DNA from 2 places in the Ureibacillus sp. MALMAid1270 genome. Region 2 is predicted to be linked to the other one. Evidence: riboswitches for the same ligand, from Rfam matches in the RefSeq annotation. Region 2 holds a riboswitch; the other holds the start of a gene.
The links. A riboswitch is a leader RNA that binds a small molecule or an ion and turns the genes downstream of it on or off. The one in region 2 is predicted to bind FMN.
Positions count from the first base shown of each region.

Region 1 (11,623 bases), on a different contig from region 2:
CAATCGCAAAAACAACAAGATAAATGAGATAGATGGGGAGGTTGACACTCATTGGATAAAAAAAGAAAGCGCTCTATTGTACGTGGAATTATTCTGGTTTTACTAGTAGTAGCCTTTGGTTATACAATTTATAGTTCATTTACGAAAGATAAAGTAGAGGTATTACAAAATGGTGATCAAGCACCTGATTTTCAATTAGTTGGATTAGATGGAAAAACGTATCGTCTATCTGATTTTAAAGGCGAAGGCGTTTTCTTAAATTTCTGGGGAACTTGGTGTGAGCCATGTAAGAGAGAAATGCCTGCTATGGATCGTCAATATGACGTCTACAAAGATCAAGGTGTTAATCTACTAACGATTAATATTGCACAATCAGAATTTGAAGTTGAAAGTTTCCTTAGAGATCTTGGTGTAGACTTTCCAACTGCTATTGATACAACAAAAGATGTAATGACTACTTACAATATCGTACCTTTACCGACAACAATTCTTATTAGTCCAGAAGGTAAAGTAAAAGATATTATTACTGGTGAAATGAGTGAAGCGGATATCGTTTCATATATGGAGTCAATTAAGCCAGAATAGGAGTTCAAATGATGGAAAAAATAGTTTGTGTTTGTGGTCATGAAAACCCGACTGGTACAAAAATTTGTGCGAATTGTGGTAGACCATTAACTGAAGAAGCAAAATCACAAAAAGTGTTAGACATGAAGTATGATGGTTCTGCTATCAGATCGAAAACATTTAACAAATCAATTGTCGATAAAGTATGGAACTTTTTCTCTAGCGTAAAAGTAGGGGTATCTTTAATCATTATTACTTTAGTAGTAGCTTCCATCGGTACAATTTTCCCGCAAGAATTTTATGTTTCTGCAGGTACGGATACTGAGAGAGCACTTTACTATGAAACGAATTATGGTTCAATCGGGACGCTTTACTATAATTTAGGATTAGCAGATCTCTATTCCACTTGGTGGTTCCAAGTACTTGTAGGAATGCTCGGTATTTCAATTATTGTGGCAAGTATTGACCGTGGTTTCCCACTACACAAATCATTAACGAAACAACGCGTTAAACGTCATGAAAGTTTTATGAAACGTCAAAGAGTAATTGCTGAAGGTACAATTACAGAAGGTGATTCTACAAAAACATTAGCTCAGGTTGAAGAAAAACTTAAAAAACTTAAATATAAAGTTCGTCGAGATGGGTCAGCTTTACTTGCGGAGAAGGGAAGATTTGCCCGTTACGGTCCATACATAAATCATTTAGGTTTAATTATTTTCTTAGTTGGAGTTATGCTTCACCAACTACCTGGAATGTATGTGGATGATTCTATGTGGATTCGCGAAGGAGAAACGCGTGCAATACCAGGTATGGATGGATACTTTTTAAAGAGTGAAAAGTTTATTTTCGAAACACATGATAATGAACCAACAACTGCTCAAATCCAACAAGGTGTAAATGCGGTTGCAAAAAATTACCAAACGGATGTCATCCTGTATAAAAAATCTGAAGATGCATTACCAGGTCAAACTGATAATTTAGAAGTGGTAAAAGAATATTCCATTCGAGTAAACCACCCATTACAGCATGAAGGCTTTTCAGTGTATCAAATGGATTTCCGTTTGAACGAATTAAAAGAAATGACATTTGCTTTAACGAATAAAGAGACAAGTGAATCATTAGGGGAAATTACGATCGATTTAAGAAACCCTAAAAAAGAATACATCATTAATGAAACAACAAAAGTTGAATTGAAAAAATATTTCCCGGATTTCTCTGGATTTAACGATAAAGGTGAGCCACAAACTTTATCTCCAAACCCAAATAACCCAGCATTTATTTTTAACATGATTACACCTGACCATCCAGATGGAGAAATAAGCTTTGTAGCCATTCAGCAAACTGTAGAGCCAACTGGTAACAATGAATACAAAATGGCATTTACTGGCGTAGATACGGTGAATATGTCAGGGTTAACAATCCGTAAAGATAACACAATACCGCTATTAGTCGTAGGTGCATTTATCTTCTTATTAGGTGTTACAATTGGATCGTACTGGAATCACCGAAGAATATGGGTTGAGCAATTAGAGGGCGGTCGTATTCGTTTAGCTGCTCATACAAACAAAAACTGGTTCGGCATTAAAAAAGAACTCGATGCAGTAACTGCTCATGCTCATTTACCACAATATATCGACCAGTTAGACGATGAAAAAGATAAAGAAGATCATGAAATAGAAGATGAAAAATAAGACTAGTTTGAATTTAAAAGGGATGGTGACCACACCGTATGAGTTTAATTGATTTAAGTGGTAATTTATTAGAAATTGCATTTATAGCCTACTTAGTTGCAACGTTATTAATTGGAGGTTCGATTAAGAGTTCAAAACCAGATGGTGCTACTAATCGTGCAAATAAATGGGGATACCTTGCAATTGTCGTAACAATCATTGGTTTCCTAGCACATTTAGGATACTTTATTACTCGTTGGATTCATTCTGGGCATGCACCAGTAAGTAACATGTTCGAATTTACAACAGCATTTGGTATGTTCCTAGTTGGGGCATTCATTTTAATGTTCTTTATGTATCGTGTAACAGCACTTGGCTTAGCTGCTTTACCGATTGCTTTATTAATCATTGGTTGGGCAGGAATGTTCCCACAAGATGTAACACCGCTTGTTCCATCTTTACAAAGCCATTGGTTAACAATCCACGTTATTACAGCAGCACTAGGACAATCGATTCTAGCAATTAGTGCAGTTGCAGGTTTAATTTATTTATTAAAAGTTGTTGATAGTAAGAAAAAAGGTAAAGAACGTTTTTGGCTTGAAGCCGTTCTATTTTTCTTAGTAGCTATATTAGGTAATATTGTCGTTTCCGGTGCATTCAATATTGCTGGATATGAAGCGGAATATTCATACATCGATAAGAACGGAATGGAACAAAAAATTTCATATAATGTTCCTGCAATTTTCGGTATGAATGAATCTACTACTTTAACGGATGGAGCTATGGATCCGTTAATTGAAGTACCAGCATTTATTCACGCGTTAAAATTAACGATAGTAGTATGGTCGTTAATAGGTGGTACGGTAATCTATTTGTTAATACGTCTTATTACAAGAAGACGTATTATTGAATTGCTTAATCCTCTAGTTAAGAAAGTAAATTTACAATTGTTTGATGAAATCGGATATCGTTCTGTTCTAATCGGTTTCCCTGTATTCTCACTAGGTGCACTTGTCTTTGCAATGATTTGGGCACAAGAAGCTTGGGGCCGATTCTGGGGGTGGGATCCAAAAGAAGTATGGGCTCTTATTACGTGGCTATTCTATGCGGCATTCCTTCACCTACGTTTATCTAAAGGTTGGGAAGGCAACAAAAGTGCTTGGCTTGCATTAATTGGTTTTGCAATTATAATCTTTAACTTAGTTGTAGTTAACTTAGTAATAGCAGGCTTACACTCTTACGCTTAATATCTTATTTATAGATTGAATAGAAAGTTCTTCTTGTTTTAGGAGAGCTTTCTTTCTATTTAACATTTACATAGATATTATTAATTAAGTAGTATGGCACTATTGAAATAGCATTTAAATACTGACAAAATGACTGTTTCGCTTTATAATCTTTTCATTTTTTTGCATAAATAGTACAATAATAGTAGAGAAGAATGAGAGGGGTAAAACCTATGTCTGAAAATATTTCTATATTAGTCGTAGACGATGAGGATAGAATTCGTCGTTTGTTAAAAATGTATCTAGAGCGAGAAGGATATGAAGTAGATGAAGCTGAAAATGGCGAAGTTGCTCTCTCAAAAGCATTTGAGAAAGAATACAGTTGTATTTTATTAGATATTATGATGCCAGAGAAAGATGGACTTCAAGTCTGTCAGGAACTGCGTGAAAAGAAAGTTACACCAATCATTTTACTAACTGCAAAAGGTGAAGAAGCAAACCGCGTACAAGGATTTGAGCTAGGTGCAGACGATTATATCGTTAAACCATTCAGTCCTCGTGAAGTTGTATTACGTGTTAAAGCAATTCTACGTCGCTCTACAGCATTCTCACCTGTATCAAATACATCTGCTTCAAAGGATTTAGTAGTATTTCCACATTTAACAATTGATCACGATGCACACCGTGTAACTGCAGATGGAACAGAAGTGAACCTTACACCTAAAGAATATGAGTTACTATACTTTTTAGCAAAATCTCCAGACAAAGTATTTGACCGTGAGCAATTACTAAAAGAAGTTTGGCACTATGATTTCTTTGGAGATTTACGTACTGTAGATACTCATGTAAAACGTTTACGTGAAAAACTTAACCGTGTCTCTGAAAATGCTGCAAAAATGATTGTCACTGTTTGGGGCGTTGGCTACAAGTTTGAGGTAGTCAATGACTAGAATATGGAATAGTATCGTCGGGAAGCTATGGGCAACCATATTGCTTCTCGTTTCATTTGTATTGTTCATTTTCACGGTATTAATTTTAGAGTTCTTTGATAACTATCACAAAGAACAAGCAAAGACATCTATTAGTAATACAGCTGCTACAATCGCAAATATAGTCAATAACTACGATGTGGATACTATTTTAGATGATATAATTGATGATTTATTGAATCAAGACACTAATGCTTTTATTGCAACGAATCCTAACGAAGTTACTTCTTCTTTCCAAACAGGATTAAATAAAGAAGAGATTCAGGAGAGCATATTAGAAAATGAGGCATTTAGAAAAGTTTTTGAAACAGACGAGCAAGTGATTAATGAAATGATTCTTCCTTCACAAAAAGAGTCAAACAAACTTGAATCGTATGTTGTGTTAGGTTACCCGTTAAAAAGTGAAACTGAAATGCACGGGGCCATCTTTATTTTCCAAAACCCCGAGTCTATTCACAAGACGACCAACCAAACAACAAAAATTGTCTTTTTATCCGCAGCTATTGCCTTCTTGTTAACAACCTTCTTTGCATTTTTCTTATCCAGTAAAATTACATTGCCTCTCAGAAAAATGCGAGAACATGCTTTTGAATTAGCAAAAGGGAAATTTGATAGTCAGTTACCATCTACTCAGAACGATGAAATTGGTCAACTTGCGGTAGCCTTTAACCAGATGGGGCGTCAGCTAAAACATCACCTTGAAGTAATCAATCAAGAGAAAGAACAATTAGCGAGTATTCTAACTTCTATGACGGATGCGGTAATTACTTTTAATCGAGATCGAACGATTTTAGTAAGCAATCCACCTGCTGAAAAATTACTGCAAAAATGGTATTTGAAGAAAGATGAAAATAACGTCAGTCCGATACCTGCAGAAATTTATCATATGTTAGATCATGTACTCGACTTTGAAGATAAAATAGAAGAAGAATTAGATATTAATGGTTCTAGCTATAGTTTAACAATAAGTCCTCTGAAAAATAACGGGCAGTCTATTCGTGGTGCAGTTGCCGTAATTCGAGATATGACAGAGCAAAAGAAATTAGAAAAATTACGTTCTGATTTTATTGCTAATGTATCTCACGAACTACGTACTCCAATTGCAATGTTACAAGGGTATTCAGAAGCGATTATTGATGATGTAGTTGGAAATGAGGAAGAGCGCAATGAAATGATTCGAATAATTTATGATGAATCACAACGAATGGGTCGTCTCGTATCCGATTTGTTAGACTTAGCGCGGATGGAATCAGGTAATATTACGTTATTTAAAGAAAACATGCCAATTGTTCATGTCATAGAGCGTATTACACAAAAATTTGCTCAAGTTGCAAAAGAAAAGCATGTCCACTTAGAATTTGCTACTGGTCTGTCAGAGGATCTACATGTAAGTTTAGATGAAGACCGTATTGAGCAAGTGTTAACGAACTTAATTGATAATGCAATACGTCATACTCCTGATGGTGGAAGTGTAACGGTTTCACTTGAAGTTGAACTGTCGTATGCTAAAGTGAAAGTATCAGATACAGGTGAAGGGATTCCTCAAGAGGATCTACCATTCGTTTTTGAACGTTTTTATAAGGCAGACAAAGCAAGAACAAGGTCAAAAGGTGGTACAGGTTTAGGTCTAGCCATTGCAAGAAACATCGTAGAAGCGCATAAAGGAAATATTAAGGTTGAAAGTGTTGTCGGTGAAGGTACGACATTTACTTTTTATTTACCATTATAAGGTTATAGTTTACAATAGCAGGGAATGCCTTTTCCCTGCTTTTTATATAAATAAGTAAGGAAGCTAGGCTGACGATTTCGGTGATCGACTTAAGTTCTTAATCGGCTTTTTATCATTGGGTCTTCTACATACCATGATCACACATAAGTGTTTAAATATGGCGAGATGGGAATATGCTTTTTTATAAAAAATTAAACATAAGCCGAAACTTTTAAATGTTTGAAACGACAAATTTAGTAGAATGGGAGTTGTTATGGATGAAAGAATCCATTTTCCATCGTTTATATGATACTTATCATCAAGACGTCTTTCAGTTTCTAATTTATTTAGTGAAAAATCGTTCTGTTGCTGAGGATTTATCACACGAAGTATATGTGAGAGTATTAAAGTCTTATGATCGTTTCGAAGGAAAAAGCTCTGAAAAAACATGGCTTTTTGCCATCGCAAAAAATGTAGCAATCGATTATTTTCGTAAAAATACAGTGAGGGCTGCACGTACGTTCGATGCCTTTGATTGGGAAACAAACCAATTAGTGTCCCCGACAAAATCACCAGAGTCATTCGTCGAGTTAAACGATGAATTGAGAGAATTACTAGAAGCATTAGAAAAATGTACAGGTGACCAAAAAATGGTCGTAATTATGCGCTATCTTCAGGAGCTATCCATTGCAGAAACAGCTGAGATTTTAAATTGGACAGAAGGTAAAGTAAAAACAACACAGCATCGAGCGATTAAACACTTACGGGAAATTTTGACGAAAGAAACTGATAAGGAGGCGAAGTCATATGAGTCATAATCAGTGGGATGATGACAAAATAGAAGAACTACTTTCAACTGTTCCAAAAGTAAAAGATACTCGAACAAAAGATGAAATCCTGCAACGACTAAAAGACGATGGTGTTTTTGATGAAGAGCCTTCAGAAACGAAAGAACCTATAATAACAATCAAGAAAAAGCGTAACAAATGGATTCCTCCTTTCATAACAGTGGCTGCCATTGCTTTAATTGCACTTATGATTCCTTCGCTAATGAACCGGATGAATAGTGGAGGTGAGCAATACTCACTCACTACTACGGAAAAAGCGGAAGATTCAGCTAGTTTGAATGCTATTTCTAGTGAAATGGCGGAAAGTGAATCAGCTCAAGATACGAGGGAATTCGGAATAATGGCTGAGGACTCAGCTTCAAGTTTAAGAACTTCCGTTTATCCTGAAGATTTAGAAGGATACACGGTTTTTCATATAGGTTTAGCCAGTGATCAAGCAGACAGTGTTCCTTTCACGATTTTAATACCGAATGAACAAGTAATGGAAGACTTAGGAAAACCAGACCCAACTGAAGTTGAGCTTTATAACTATTATGCTCCTATTTTAGATGAAGCTGCGATCGGATTCCAAGATTATCATCCATACAAAGGAACGATTTCAGAAGATGGAGATCAGGTGATTCATACACTTCCAGCTGGTCATGGTTACGATATGGCTACTGCTACGATGGGTGTATATACAGGTTCTTTAATTGATACTTTTAAAGCTTATGAGGAAGTAGTATTTTTAAATGAAAATGGAACACCAGTCGAATTTGATCAAGAAGGTGAACCGAGCAAACCGTTGAAGCTACATTCTGAATTCACACAATTTAATTATTTTAAATTTACTCAGGATAATGGGTCAGAATATTTATCTACTAATGGACGAAGATCTTTTACTACTGTTGAAGAAGCTCTTGAAAGTATGAAAGTGGAAGATAATGGTGTTTATCAAACCGTTATTTTGCCAGGAGTAGATTATTCTGTATCTGTAAATGGAAAAACAGTAGTTATTAAGTTTGCATCTGAGCTAGATTTAGAAAGTTTTAATCCTGTCGATGCAATGCAAATGATAGAAGGAATTTTATTAACTGCTGCTAGTTTCGACATGGAAGTAAAATTTGAAAATGTTATTCAATCTAACTGGGGAGGATTTGATTTTACAAATCCGCTACCAACCCCAGTTGGACCAAATAAACTACCATTGTTAATCAATAAATAGCATTGCTGAAATAGAACTCGTGTACTTGAAGGTGCGCGGGTTCCTTTTCATGTTTGTAAAGATGGGAAATAAATACACAAAGCTAGAGGGGGAATTGAAATTTGACCAATAATGGGATGTTAATGGACAATTTGACATTAAATGGGAATTGTAATGTCCATAAACAAGGTGATAATGGACAAAGTGAATGAAAAAGGCAATCGGAATGTCCATAAACAAATCGATAATAACTAAATAAATGAAATCAACCTCATAACTGCTCATTATTACAGAATTAATGTAATTAATAATGCCTCCCTAAAAGTAACCCTAAACCATACCATTCTAAAAGTCTCGAATTCAAACAAGTATCTTTACAGATGCCTATATACGAGCTATAATGAAATCGTAATAAAAAATTAAATATTGATTCATCTTCGGGGCAGGGTGAAATTCCCGATCGGCGGTAATAGAGGTTTACAATTCTGACCATTCACTTGGAGGAATATGTAACATAACTTCTTAAGCCCGCGAGCTTAATTTTGAGCAGGATTTGGTGTGATTCCAAAGCCGACAGTATAGTCTGGATGGGAGAAGATGAAGGTACGGCCGTCTTTCGTTTGCAAAATGAAAGAAAACTGTATGTTTTAGTATTGTTGTATAGTAATAGTACAACCATACTTATTTAAGTGTATCTAAAACTTTATTTAGAACGCTTATTAAACATGCTTTTTTCTCGAATAGACGTTTATTTAACTATACCTATTCTCCCTTATGCTTCCATTGCATAAGGGTTTTTCATTTTAGGAAACGAAACAAAGGCTGTCCTTTCTTCTTGCGAGTTGAATCAGCAAAGAGGAGAGATTCGTAATGCGTCGTCAAAACTTAAAGTTACGATCATACGTAACAATTGGGATGTTAAGCAGTATTGCCTTTTTACTAATGATTATTAAATTCCCACTACCATGGTTCCCAGTGTTTTTACAAATTGATTTTAGTGACGTGCCACCTTTAGTTGCAGCAATCACTATGGGACCTATTGCTGGTATTCTAGTGGAATTCTTTAAAAACTTACTAGACTGGATTTTCTCAGGTGCACCAACAGGAGTGCCAGTAGGACATATGGCAAATTTTGCAACAGGAATTCTATTTATCTTACCTGTTTACTACATCTATCAAAAATTCACTTCCGTAAAAGGGTTAACAGTTGGTTTAATCGTCGGTACAATAACTATGTCGTTAGGAATGAGCATATTAAACTATTTTGCATTTCTTCCTATGTACGCATCATTACTTGGATGGGAATTTAACATGTACGAAACAGTCGTACTAGGAATTTTACCATTCAACGTTATTAAAGGAATTTTGTTAATGTTCGTTGCAATCGTATTATTCCGAACAATGAAAACTTGGATTGAAAATCAACGCTCTCAATATTTAATTCAAAAATAAACCTGAAAAAAATTCATTTATATAAATTAACGGTCGATCCACATATGGATTGGCCTTTTCTATTTGTAAAGAAAAACCGTGATGTTCGTATCAAAAAGTAGAACACTGTTATTGATTTGTGTAAGGATAATTAACATAAACGCTAGACGCGAAGTGAAAAATAGGTAAATATCCCTGTTTAACTCATCGACTTTTGATATAATAAATATCTAAAATTCATATGTTATATTTTATAACATAGTATTGATTACAAACATAACATGTAATAAAATGATGTTAAGTAAGAAAGGAAATGTAACAAATACAAATTTTGATTTATTGTTACATTCAAAAAAACCTTTCTTAATACTTAAATAATTAGTTCATAAATATTAGGGAGAGTGAATTAAATGGGGAAATACACTAAAGAAGATATTAAAAGAATTGTAACGGAAGAAGGAGTTAAATTTATTCGTCTTCAATTTACAGATATTCTTGGTACAATTAAAAATGTTGAAATTCCTTTAAGCCAACTTGATAAAGCTCTTGATAATAAAATGATGTTTGATGGTTCTTCAATTGAAGGTTTTGTTCGTATTGAAGAGTCAGATATGTACTTAAAACCAGATTTAGACACATTTGTAATTTTCCCTTGGACAGCTGAAAAAGGGAAAGTAGCTCGTTTAATCTGTGATGTTACAAATCCTGACGGAACTCCATTTGCTGGGGACCCACGTTCTAATTTAAAACGTGTTCTTAAACAAATGGAAGAGCTAGGATTCACAAGCTTTAACTTAGGGCCAGAACCAGAGTTCTTCTTATTCAAATTAAATGAAAAAGGCGAACCTACGATGGATCTAAATGATGCTGGTGGTTACTTCGACTTAGCTCCAACTGACTTAGGTGAAAACTGCCGTCGTGATATCGTTTTAGAGCTTGAAGAAATGGGCTTTGAAATTGAAGCTTCACACCACGAAGTAGCGCCAGGTCAACACGAGATTGACTTTAAATACGCTAATGCAGTAGATGCGTGTGATAATATCCAAACGTTTAAACTAGTAGTAAAAACAATTGCACGTAAACATGGTTTACATGCTACATTCATGCCAAAACCATTATTCGGAGTAAATGGATCTGGTATGCATGCTAACTTATCATTATTCAGTGGCGATAAAAACGTATTCTTTGATGAAAGTGCCCCATTACAATTATCTGAAACAGCTCGTCAATTCATGGCAGGTATTATGAAACATGCTCGTGGATTTACAGCTGTAACAAATCCATTAGTTAACTCTTACAAACGTTTAGTACCTGGTTATGAAGCACCATGTTATATCGCTTGGTCAGCTCGCAACCGTTCGCCATTAATCCGAATTCCAGCTTCTCGTGGATTATCAACTCGTATTGAATTACGTTCAGTGGATCCATCAGCGAATCCATATTTAGCAATGGCAGTTCTTTTAGAAGCAGGTCTTGACGGTATTCGAAATGGCTTAACTCCACCTGAAGCTGTTGATCGCAATATCTACATTATGAGCCCAGCAGAATTAAAAGAAAATGGAATTGAAAGTTTACCAGGTTCATTAGCTGAAGCACTTGTGGAATTAGAAAATGATGAAGTGATTAAAGCTGCTTTAGGTGAACATATCTACGAAAACTTTAAAGAAGCAAAAGAAATTGAATTCGATCAATTCCGTATTACAGTTCACCCATGGGAACGTGAACAATACATGCAAATGTATTAATAGTTTGTTTAAAGATGCTAGGGTTTAACTCTAGCATTTTTTTATAGATTGATATATTCAAAGGGTTGTCTTGAAAGTTAAAACTCAAGGCAATCTTTTTCTATTTGTATTTTCATGATGAAAAAATTAAAACATATATTGATAAAGATTGAATAATAGTTTTCGCTAAGTTAAAGGGGTGAATGGTGTGCGGAAAAATTGGTTGAGTTACTCCATATTGGTGGTTATTGTTTGTGTCATTGTATGGACAATCTATTCG
Region 1 covers NZ_JBMIRP010000095.1:105,654-117,276, forward strand. The annotation lists gene resA (thiol-disulfide oxidoreductase ResA) at 52-585, shown strand; gene resB (cytochrome c biogenesis protein ResB) at 597-2,255, shown strand; gene ccsB (c-type cytochrome biogenesis protein CcsB) at 2,294-3,481, shown strand; gene ACOQFO_RS14215 (response regulator transcription factor) at 3,694-4,410, shown strand; gene ACOQFO_RS14220 (ATP-binding protein) at 4,403-6,178, shown strand; gene ACOQFO_RS14225 (RNA polymerase sigma factor SigX) at 6,436-6,975, shown strand; gene ACOQFO_RS14230 (hypothetical protein) at 6,965-8,209, shown strand; FMN riboswitch at 8,618-8,791, shown strand; gene ACOQFO_RS14235 (ECF transporter S component) at 9,059-9,640, shown strand; gene glnA (type I glutamate--ammonia ligase) at 10,030-11,364, shown strand; gene ACOQFO_RS14245 (TlpA family protein disulfide reductase) at 11,552-11,623, shown strand, end outside.
Region 1: another riboswitch for FMN. It lies ahead of ACOQFO_RS14235 (ECF transporter S component); the one in region 2 lies ahead of ribE (riboflavin synthase).

Region 2 (11,623 bases):
CCCTGCATACATAACAATTACTCGTTGGCATGTTTCTGCAACAACTCCCAAATCATGAGTAATGATTAACATAGCCATATCAAGTTTTTCGTTTAATTCTTTTATTAACTTTAAAATTTGTGCTTGTATTGTTACGTCTAAAGCGGTTGTCGGTTCATCAGCAATTAACAGTTTCGGGTTACATACAAGTGCCATAGCAATCATTACCCTTTGCCGCATCCCCCCTGATAACTGATGAGGGTATTGATTCATCAGTTCGTTAGGACGTGGTAACCCTACTAGCTTCATAATTTCATTTGCCTTGGACTTTGCCTCTTTTTTAGAACTCTTTTTGTCATGCAATAAAATTGCTTCCACAATCTGATTACCTATGGTAAAAAGAGGATTTAAGGATGTCATTGGTTCTTGAAAGATCATCGCAATATCATTTCCGCGAACTCTTCGCATTTTACTTTCAGGAAGTTTAGTTAAATCCATTCCTTCAAATAAAATACTTCCTGAGGTGACTTTTCCAGGTGGAGAAGGAACTAGTCCCATAATTGATAATGATGTAACGCTTTTTCCACAACCAGATTCACCTACAATCCCTAAAATTTCACCTTTGTATACATGGAAGTCAATGTGATCAACTGCAGGTACTTTTCCATCATTCGTAAAGAAGGTAGTTTCTAAGTCATTAACTTGTAGTAAGATTTCGTTGTCCATATTAGACCCCCTCGCAAATATTTAGTAGAGTTAGTTACTTATAAAACAATGAATCTTTTATTTTGCGATAGTTAACTTCTTATTCTTATGTATTGAAAACAATAAATATTACAATTTTCCGATAAATTTAATCTACAAATTTTCTTATACTTCGACATTAATATCCCAAAAACATAAGAAATCCAACTAGAAATAAATTAGTTGGATCTCTTAATTCATAAATCTCTATTTTTTTTCGCTATTAGTCATATCAATTTGAAATTAAAATCACATTGTAGAAGTCAATAAAAAAGATGTTCAATAGAAGTTTCCTAACTTCTATTGAACATCATAAATTAGTCTAATTTCTGTATTTGGAACAGGTCATAATATACACCTTGTTTTTCCATTAATTCATCATGTGTACCTTCTTCAACTAACTCCCCATGATCAATTACAAAGATTTTATTTGCATGTGTGATTGTTGAAAGGCGATGAGCAATAATTATAGTTGTTCGGTTATGTGCTAACCGTTCTAACGATTCTTGGATTAAAGCTTCACTCTCTAAATCAAGTGCAGAAGTAGCTTCATCTAAAACTAAGATTGGTGGATTTTTTAAGAATACACGGGCAATCGCAACACGTTGTTTTTGTCCACCAGATAGTTTCACACCACGCTCTCCTACTTTTGTATCATAGCCATTTGGCAATGACATAATAAAATCATGTGCATTCGCGGCTTTCGCTGCTTCAATCACTTCTTCGTCAGTTGCTTCTGGTCGACCCATCAGTATATTTTGTTTTACAGAATCACTAAATAAAATATTATCCTGTAACACAATACCAATTTGAGAACGTAATGAATGTAGCTTTACATCCTCAACATTCATTCCATCAATTTTTACTTTCCCACTCGTTACATCATAAAATCGAGGAATTAAACTTACAATCGTAGACTTGCCACCACCACTCATTCCTACAAAGGCAGCAGTCTCACCAGGTTTAATATGGAAAGTAATATTATTTAATATTGTGTTCCCTTCGTGATCATACTTAAAGGTTACATTTTCAAAATCAACTTGCCCCTTAACTGCCGGTAAGTTTTTCGAACCTACTTTATCTTTCACATCATATTTTTCATCCATCAGTTCAAACATACGATCCATCGAAGCAATCGATTGAGTTAATGTTGTTGATGAATTCATTAACCTTCTTAATGGTGCATATAAACGCTCAATATATCCCATAAAAGCAGCCACAGTTCCTACAGTTAGATTTCCGTTTATTACTTCATAACCTGCCCATCCAATAACAAGAAGTGGTGCGATATCAGTAATGGTATTGACTACTGCAAATGATTTGGCATTCCAAACTGTATGGTCTAGTGAGCGGTCTAGAAATTCACCGTTTTCTTTGTCGAAAATTTGTTGTTCATGTTTTTCAAGAGCAAAACTTTTAATAATACTTATGCCACTTACCCGTTCATGTAAGTAACTTTGTACACCCGCTAATGCTTGTGATCGTTTACGAGTTAAATCCCGTAACTTCCCAAAGAAATACTTCACGCTAATTGCAAATAAGGGTAATGAAATAATCGCAACAAGTGTTAACCCAACATCCATCGTTAACATAATTCCAATGACAATTAATATCGTTGCGATATCGAGCCATAGATTCATTAAACCAATCATGATGAAATTTTTAGTTTGTTCAACGTCATTTATTACTCGAGAAATAACTTCTCCCGCGCGTGTATTGGCATAATATTTTAAACTTAACTTTTGAAGATGACCAAATAATTCTTTTCGGATGTCAAACAATACTTTATTCCCAACATGTTGCGCATAATATTGACGGTAATATTCGATTGGCGGACGAATGATAAAGAATAAAATAATCGTTCCACCTAGCCAGTAAACGAGCTGTGTAATTTTTTCATCAGAACTTAAACTTTCTTCTAAAATAATATCGTCAATGACAATCTTCGTTAACAATGGAATAAATAATGGAATCGCGAATTTTATAATACCTATAATTAAAGTTAAAACGATTTCCCATTTATAGGGCTTTACAAATCTCATATATCTTCTGATACTACCCAAACTTTGAATTCACTTCCTTCATGTAACTGCAACATGGATGTTTTACTGATTTGAATCCACGATTTACTGGTGTTATATAGTGGTTTAAGAGAAAAGCCTATTGGCAAAACACCAATAGGCACGATTGTTTATTCATTGGACGATTGCATTTCTTTTGTAAATTGGTAACGATTTGTCCACACCTCGATAAAATCTTGTGCAAAAGGACCTCTACGTTGCTTGATCCAGCTGACAAGTTTTTGAACATTACGTTTTAATATTTTGTCGATTACTTCTGGATAGCCCATTTCCTTTTTATGTTGAGCATACTCATCTTCATCTAATAAGGTATAGGTCATATCCGGAAAAACCTTAATGTCAAGATCGTAGTCGATATATTTTATCGCATTATTATCAAATACATATGGCGAACTCATATTACAGTAATAGTAAACACCATCTTCTCTTAACATGCAAATGATATTAAACCAATGTTCTGCATGAAAATAACAAATAGAGGGTTCTCTAGTTAGCCACGTTCTTCCATCTGATTCGGTAACGAGTGTCCTTTCATTCGCTCCGATGAAAATATTTTTCGTTCCCTTCAATACAGTTGTTTCCTGCCAAACACGATGTATTTGTCCATTATGTTTATAGCTATGTATTTGTATCTTTTCTCCTTCTACCGGTATTGCCATATATAAGCCCACCTTTTTCTCTGCTATAAATAATTAAATATGCTTAGGCATGAATGTGACATACTGTTGTTTGGTCACAAGTATGATTGATGTTCAGATTTTTTCATTCTTCGCCCCTATGAAAATCTGTTACATCCGCCAGAGCCCCTACTTCATTTTTTGGTAATAACACTGATTGTAGAGATTTAAAATGTTAATAACCAATGATCGAACATTTTTGAATGAAGTTATATGATTTCCCAATTATATTATAGCAATGGATTACCAAAACTTGTAGCAAGAAGAGTAAACAATTAAAAATAAATTGTAATAAAAGACTCACTTAAGATATAGGATGTATTGAATAAAAATTGATACGAAAAATACGCAAAAATTTAGGTATAGACAATTGACCATTGTCTATACCTAAATTTCACTTCTAAGTAGTATTACTCATTATTATTATTTTTGCGGTTGTTGCGTTGGTTATTTTGTTGTTTTTGTTTTTGGTTTTGATTTTGTTGCGCGAATTCTTGTTCTGCACCAAACTCAGCATTGTTGTTATTGTTGTTGTTATTGTTGTTACGGTTTTGTTTTTTGTTTTTTGCCATCGTAATTCACCTCCACTAAAATTATTGTGGACTGATGGCAAAGAGATTATTCGATGAACTTTCAAATAAATCATTTTAGAACATTCAAAATATTCAACATTGGCACAGACATCGGTAATTGCATTATTTCCTCTAGTGAATAGAAACCTGTTTTTTCTCTTTGGGTATCTACATTTGATACTTCCACTATGTAACAATCCATTTCCCAAACTAAATGTGAAAAGACATGTTTGAATGATAGTAATGGATCTTCCACTGCACTTACCAACTTCAGATGATAATCTTGCTCTAAGGTCGCACTTGTATTTAGTACAGTATCCTTATCATTTCTTTCTACCATCGGAAATTGCCACATACTTGCTAGCAATCCTTCTTCGTGGCGTTTTTCTAACAGATATTTTCCATCTTGATCTTTCGCCACGAACACATTAAATTTCACTCTTTTTGTTTTCGTTTTTTTAGACTTTATAGGCAATTCATCTGGATTCCCTTCTTGGAAAGCCATACAATATTCTCTGACTGGACAAAGTAAACATTTTGGAGAAGTTGGTGTACAAATTTGTGCACCTAAATCCATTAACCCTTGATTAAATGCTCCCGGATCTTTTTGATCAATTAATTCAGTAACTGCTTCTTCAAAGATTTTTTTCGTTTTTGGCAAAGCAATATCTTCTTTAATAAGAAGCACACGACTTAGAACTCGCATTACATTACCATCTACTGCATGTTCCGGCTTATTAAAAGCAATACTTAATATGGCTCCTGCAGTATATGGTCCAATACCTTTTAGTTTTGAAAGATCATGACGATTACTAGGTACCTGACTATCATATTTTTCAACAACTTCTCTAACGCCTGATTGTAAATTTCGAACGCGCGAGTAATAGCCTAAGCCTTCCCACATTTTTAATAATTCATCTTGCTCGGCATATGCTAGGGAGTTTAGATTTGGATATTTTTCTAAAAACCGATTGTAATAAGGTATAACTGTATCTACACGAGTTTGCTGAAGCATTACTTCAGAAACCCATATTTTATAAGGGTCATTAGTACGTCTCCATGGAAGATCACGTTTTTCTTGATGGTACCATTCTACAAGGTTTGAAGAAAATTCATTTTTATAAGGATATTTCACGACTTCCTCCTTGAACAGATTTAATTTTTCGTAATTAGGGTATAATATTGATGAAGATAATTGGAAAACTATCCAAATTATCGTAAGCATTCACATAATCTCCGACTCAAGGAGTTGATGAAAATGGATTCTGGCACACATTTAGTTATGGGTGTTGCTTTAGGTGGACTTGCGCTTGTCGACCCAGTAGTAGCTCAAAATTCAATTACATTTGGTGCTGTTATGGCAGGTACAATTATAGGTTCACAAGCTCCCGATGTCGATACCGTTTTAAAACTTAGAAATAATGCAGTTTATATACGACATCATCGAGGTATTACGCATTCCATTCCAGCGGTTATTCTTTGGCCACTAGCAATCACAGGTTTTATCTCTCTTATCGCAGATGGGGCAAATATCTTCCATTTATGGCTTTGGACATTTCTTGCCGTGTTCCTTCATGTATTCGTAGATATTTTTAATGCGTATGGAACACAAGCATTAAGACCATTTTCAAAAAAATGGGTAGCTCTAGGTGTTATCAATACGTTTGATCCAATTATTTTTGGCTTGCACTGTATCGGAATCCTTTTGTGGAGTTTTGGTGCAAATCCAGTTTTAATATTCGGAATCATGTATGCCATTATTGTTATCTATTATATATTAAGATTTGCCGTACAAGCTGCGGTTAAAAATGCCGTTAGTAACACAATACAAGATGAGGATTGTGTTATTGTTGCACCAACAATGCGATTCTTTTACTGGCGAGTGGCAGCTAAATCGAAAACCCATTACTATGTCGGACGAGCATATGGGCGTACAGTTAATATCCATGACAAAATAGAAATTCGTCCCATTCCTAAAACTCCATTGGTAGATAAAGCATTAAGTGATACAAACTTAGCTGCTTTTGTTTCTTTCTCACCATTGTATAATTGGGAAATTTCAGAATTGCCGAGTGGATTAACAGAAGTTAGATTGATCGATTTAAGATATCGCAGTAATGATCGTTATCCTTTTGTCGCTGTAGCACATTTAGATGAGGATTTAAATATTGTCACATCCTATACAGGTTGGATTTTCAGTGAAGATAAGCTTCAAAGGAAATTACAAATTGGTTCAAGTCAATAATCTCAATCTCCATGCATGTTTAATAAAATAAATTAAAACACAAGAATGCGTGATTCTTGTGTTTTTTATATTTGTTCAATATTTAGTTCAATGAATCATCGCTTTCATCCAGTAAATGTGCGTACTTTGGATTTTTACCAGCAAACTCGTGAATCTTTTCTCCGTAACTTTCGATCCATTGGCGAATGATTCTTTGAGTATACTCTGCACCACGATAGGCATACCCAGCTTTTGCGTATGTCGTCTCAAAATCACTCCATAACAATTCAATCCACGTTCGCGCTTTTCCTACAGATAAGTTAGGGTTTTTCTCTAATAATTCACTCGTTAACTTTTCAATAATTGCATTTGCGTCCATTTTATTTACCTGCTTTCACTGGTAATAATAATGAAATTGGAAGGGCTTCTTCAAATTGTTCTCCACCAAGACGATAACCCCAAGCAAAACGTCCTTTTAAATATTCCACTTTAAAATACTCACCTGGAGAACCGTCTAAACGGTAAATTTCACCCTTTTCAATAGTACTAGGATCGATTAAATAAGCCGCTGCCATTACAGCTTTTCTTTCATATACAGCAAACTCATTTAAAATACCTAACTGTTCTGCTTTTCTTGCTTTTTCTCTTAGGCTTGCAATTTCGTTGCGCAGCTCTTGTTCTGTCATTTGTGCATAACTTTTTTCCATACTATTCGCTCTCCTTTTCTTCTATAAAACGATCAATTACATCTATCGGAAAACCTTTTTGATATAAGGCCTGTTTAACTTTCAAACGTAGTTCATTACCGGTGAATTTCGAAGAATATTTATTCCAAATTTTCTCACCTTGTAGTCCTACAATTTGTTCCCAATCATCATCTTCTCGTTCAAGGTCAATATGGTCAAGTATTTCATTAATAATTTCAAAAGAATAGCCTTTTCTAGATAAAAACTCTTGAATCTTCTGTTTAACCTGCATCGGCGTTTTTTTCGAATTTGCCTTAGCAGTTTTCTCCGCTAAACTTTTTGCAAGTTTAAGTTGTTCATCGTATGTAAAGGTATTTAATACTTTTTCTTGAGTTTCTTTATCGATTCCTTTTTTGATCAGATCCTGTTTAATCGCTTTTGGTCCTTTTTTCGCCGTTTTCTTTTTCGTTTCAAGCAGAGCTTTGGAATAAGTTTCGTCATTTAGAAAACCTAGTTTTTCAAGTTTTCGGATTGCTTCTAATATAACCGCTTCTCCAAATCCCGCATCCAACAAATTCTTTCTCACTTCATATTCGCTTCGCATTTGATAGCTTAAAAAATTTAACCCCCGATTGAATGCTTTGGCGATTTCATCTTCATAAGTAATTTCATCTATATCAAATTGTTCGAGTATTTTCCCTTTGGTTAATCCAAACTTAATGAGAGTCGATTCATCAACTGCAAAGGCATACTTCTCATTTAAATAAATATTGTATCGTTGGTCATTATTTTTTTGGCGAGTGATTTTTGAAATAACTTGCATACAAACACTCCTTTAACTATTAGTATACATCGTTTTTGCTAATGTTTCATTTCGATAAACTTATGGCACTTTTTCCAAATTATTAGTTACTGCATAATGGAAGTCATTTTGCACAATCTAATATTGAAAAAGGAGGCTTTATTTATGCGGAAACATCATACTCTCGGTTCATTTCTGGTAGCATTAATCCTATTAGTCGCATTCTCTCTAAATCCAATAGACGCTTTAGCCAAGTCATATAGCTGGGGATTTACAAAATCTAAAAACGGTCAACCAGTGGATGTTGGCCATGAACTAGAGTCAGTATTAAAAAAATACGATGCCATATATAAAGGGAAACCTGATAAAAAGGTCATTTATTTAACTTTTGATAATGGATTTGAAAATGGTTATACAGAAAGCATTTTAGATACACTAAAAAAAGAAAAAGTACCTGCAGCTTTCTTTTTAACTGGGCATTATGTTAAAAGTGCAACAGACTTGGTAAAAAGGATGGTCAATGAAGGTCATATCATCGGAAATCACTCGTATGGTCATCCTAATATGGCCAATTTATCTGAAGAAAAGATGGTAGAAGAATGGCAAAAATTCGACGAAGTATTGAAGCAATTAACCGGTGTCGAGCGTACCTACTATGCACGCCCTCCTGAAGGGGTGTTTAGTGAAAAAGTGTTAGAAGTGGGCAATAAACACGGATATCGCCATATATTCTGGTCTATCGCTTTCGTGGACTGGGACCGTAACTCTACAAAAGGTGGAGATTATGCTTATAACGAACTTATGAAGCAATTACATCCCGGGGCAATTATTCTAATGCACACTGTGGCGAAGCATAATGCGGAAGGACTTCCAAGGTTTATCGAAGAAGCGAAGAAGCAAGGGTATACATTTGAATCATTAGATAATTTAGTACTCGATAATGCTTTAGAAACAAAAAAACAATAAAGTGAAGGGACCTTATTTTTCACAAGGTCCCTTTCGTATTACTTAAACATTTTATTTAAATTAGCCATTTCAATTGCTGATACCGCAGAATCATAACCTTTATTACCCGCTTTAGTTCCAGCACGTTCAATTGCTTGTTCAATATTTTCTGTTGTAACAAGTCCAAAAATAACTGGAACGTTTGTATCTAATGCAATTTTCGCTATACCTTTAGCTGCTTCATTATTCACATAATCGTAATGGCTCGTCGCTCCACGAATAACAGTTCCTAATGCAATAACAGCATCGTAATTCCCTGTTTCAACCATTTGTTTTGCTATAAACGGAAGTTCAAATGCACCTGGAACCCATGCAACATCTATATTTTCTTCACTTACTCCATGTCTTTTTAAACCATCTATTGCACCAGAAAGTAATTTTGATGTGATAAATTCATTAAAACGTCCTACAACAATTCCAATTTTTAAATCAGTTCCAATTAATTGTGCTTCAAATATTTTACCCATTTTAGTTTCCTCTTTTCATTAAAGTTAATTTATACTAATTTTTCATTTTTTAATTGATATTGAACTAAATCTTCGATTGAAATGATTTTTAAGTCATGTTCCTTCGCATAGTCTAATAGTCCATCCAGACGTAACATTGTGCCATCATCAGCCATAATTTCACAAATTACTCCTGCCGGAAAACTTCCACATGCAATAGCTAAATCAACAGCAGCTTCTGTGTGTCCTTGTCTTTCTAGTACTCCATTTGTTTTTGCTATTAGCGGAAACACATGACCCGGTCTACGAAAATGTTCAGGTTTCGCATTTGGATTCATCAATTGTTGAATAGTAAACGAACGCTCATATGCACTAATACCTGTTGTCGTTTCAATATGATCTATGCTTACAGTAAATGCAGTTTGGTGATTATCTGTATTATCTTCAACCATTGGATTAAACTGAAGTTTTTCAGCTAATTCTTCTGTAATTGGAGTACATATAAGACCACGGCCGTAAGTTGCCATGAAGTTAATATTTTCAGGTGTTGCATATTCTGCAAGTATTACTAAATCACCTTCGTTTTCACGGTTTTCATCATCTACAACGATAATTGATTTTCCTTTTTTTAAATCTATTAATGCTTCGTCTATAGTATTTAACATTATCTCGACCACCTTCAGAATCCATTTTGTCTTAAAAAATCTAGCGTTATAGTCGATTTTTCTTCTCTATTTAGTAAATGGTGTTTTACATATTTTCCAAGTAAATCTGTTTCAATATTTACTTGATCACCAACTTTTTTCATCCCTAAAATTGTCTCAGCATGAGTATGCGGAATAAGCGAAATTGTAACGCTATGCTCTGTAACGTCAAATATTGTTAAACTTGTCCCATCAATTGTGATAGAACCTCTTGGTATACAATTATTGGCAATTTCCTTATCAACATCTATTTCGATATAAACCGCATTGGAAACCGGTTTAATACTACGAATTGTTCCTGAACCATCAACATGGCCAGAAACGAAATGCCCTCCAAAACGACCATTTGCAGACATCGCTCGTTCTAAATTGACACGATCACCAATTTTGAGTTGATGAATATTGGTTGCTTTAACTGTCTCTGGCATAACATCAACTGTCATGTTATCGCTTTGCAAATTTGTAATCGTTAGACAAACACCATTAACCGAAATACTATCTCCTAAGTGGGCATCCGTTAAGATTTTGGGACAATGTACTGTAAGTTCCATGCTTGTTGAATCTTTTTTAATTGCTGTTACTTTTCCTATTTCTTCAATAATCCCCGTAAACATAACTTCACCTCTACTTAAATTTTAATAAATTTGGTCTTCTAACGATTTAACAACAAATCTAGCTATTCTCCCTATTACTTATTTTTATAAGGCTAGAAATAAATAAAAAAACCACTTAAGCAATTTAGCCTAAGAGGTTTGGGAGTATTTTTTCTGCGCATGACTAAAAAGCTCTTTTGAAATACATTCAAAAAGAGTTTTAGAATAAACAAAATCCCACTTACAAAATAAGTGGGAGTGTCTGATTCATGCAAAAATGCAATAAGAAATTAAACCATTAATAAATGATTAATAGCTTTTTACATTTACATCCTTCTCCCATCCAGACTTTAACTGTCGGCTTTGGACTTGCACCAAATCCTGCTCGAAAAGAGCTCACGGGCTTAGAATTGCTTCATCACCGTCGATTGGGAATTTCACCCGACCCCGAAGGACAATAATATTCGATTAGTTTTAGAATATCACGAATTCAAGGTAATTGCGAGTAAAATTTTCTAAATAAAGTATCGTCTAATATAAGAAACATTATCCATCCTAGTATTAACAATAATCTTCACTTGCAATACTTTCATGCTTCGATATAAAGTAGTATAAGTTGAATTGAAGTACTAAGGACGTGAAAGCTCTTGAGCGAAAAAGTAATGATGGAAGTTGGTCAAAAATTTCCTTTAACAATAAAAAGATTAGGTATTAATGGCGAAGGTGTAGGCTTTTTCAAACGAAACGTAGTGTTTGTAAAAGGTGCTCTTCCAGGGGAAGTTGTAACTGTGAAAGTTACGAACGTACAAAAAAGCTTTGCGGAAGCAGAAGTTTTAAACATACGAACTACATCACCATATCGACAAGAACCAAGTTGCCCAGTATATGCAGAATGTGGAGGCTGTCAACTTCAGCACTTAACATATGAAGGTCAATTAAAAGAAAAACGCGACATGGTCGTTCAATCTCTTGAAAAGTATGTAAAGCAAATCGCAGATTCACTTGATGTTCGACCTACAATTGGTATGGATGACCCTTGGCACTATAGAAATAAAAGCTCCTTCCAAGTACGAAAAGAAGGAAAACGAGTATATGCCGGCCTATATGCAG
Region 2 covers NZ_JBMIRP010000037.1:65,929-77,551, reverse strand. The annotation lists gene ACOQFO_RS04620 (ABC transporter ATP-binding protein) at 1-705, opposite strand, end outside; gene ACOQFO_RS04615 (ABC transporter ATP-binding protein) at 1,041-2,765, opposite strand; gene ACOQFO_RS04610 (DUF402 domain-containing protein) at 2,915-3,463, opposite strand; gene ACOQFO_RS04605 (hypothetical protein) at 3,892-4,053, opposite strand; gene mutY (A/G-specific adenine glycosylase) at 4,124-5,188, opposite strand; gene ACOQFO_RS04595 (metal-dependent hydrolase) at 5,312-6,298, shown strand; gene ACOQFO_RS04590 (YfhJ family protein) at 6,381-6,656, opposite strand; gene ACOQFO_RS04585 (YfhH family protein) at 6,658-6,984, opposite strand; gene recX (recombination regulator RecX) at 6,986-7,786, opposite strand; gene pdaA (delta-lactam-biosynthetic de-N-acetylase) at 7,931-8,731, shown strand; gene ribE (6,7-dimethyl-8-ribityllumazine synthase) at 8,770-9,237, opposite strand; gene ribB (3,4-dihydroxy-2-butanone-4-phosphate synthase) at 9,267-9,881, opposite strand; gene ribE (riboflavin synthase) at 9,896-10,534, opposite strand; FMN riboswitch at 10,841-10,972, opposite strand; gene rlmD (23S rRNA (uracil(1939)-C(5))-methyltransferase RlmD) at 11,179-11,623, shown strand, end outside.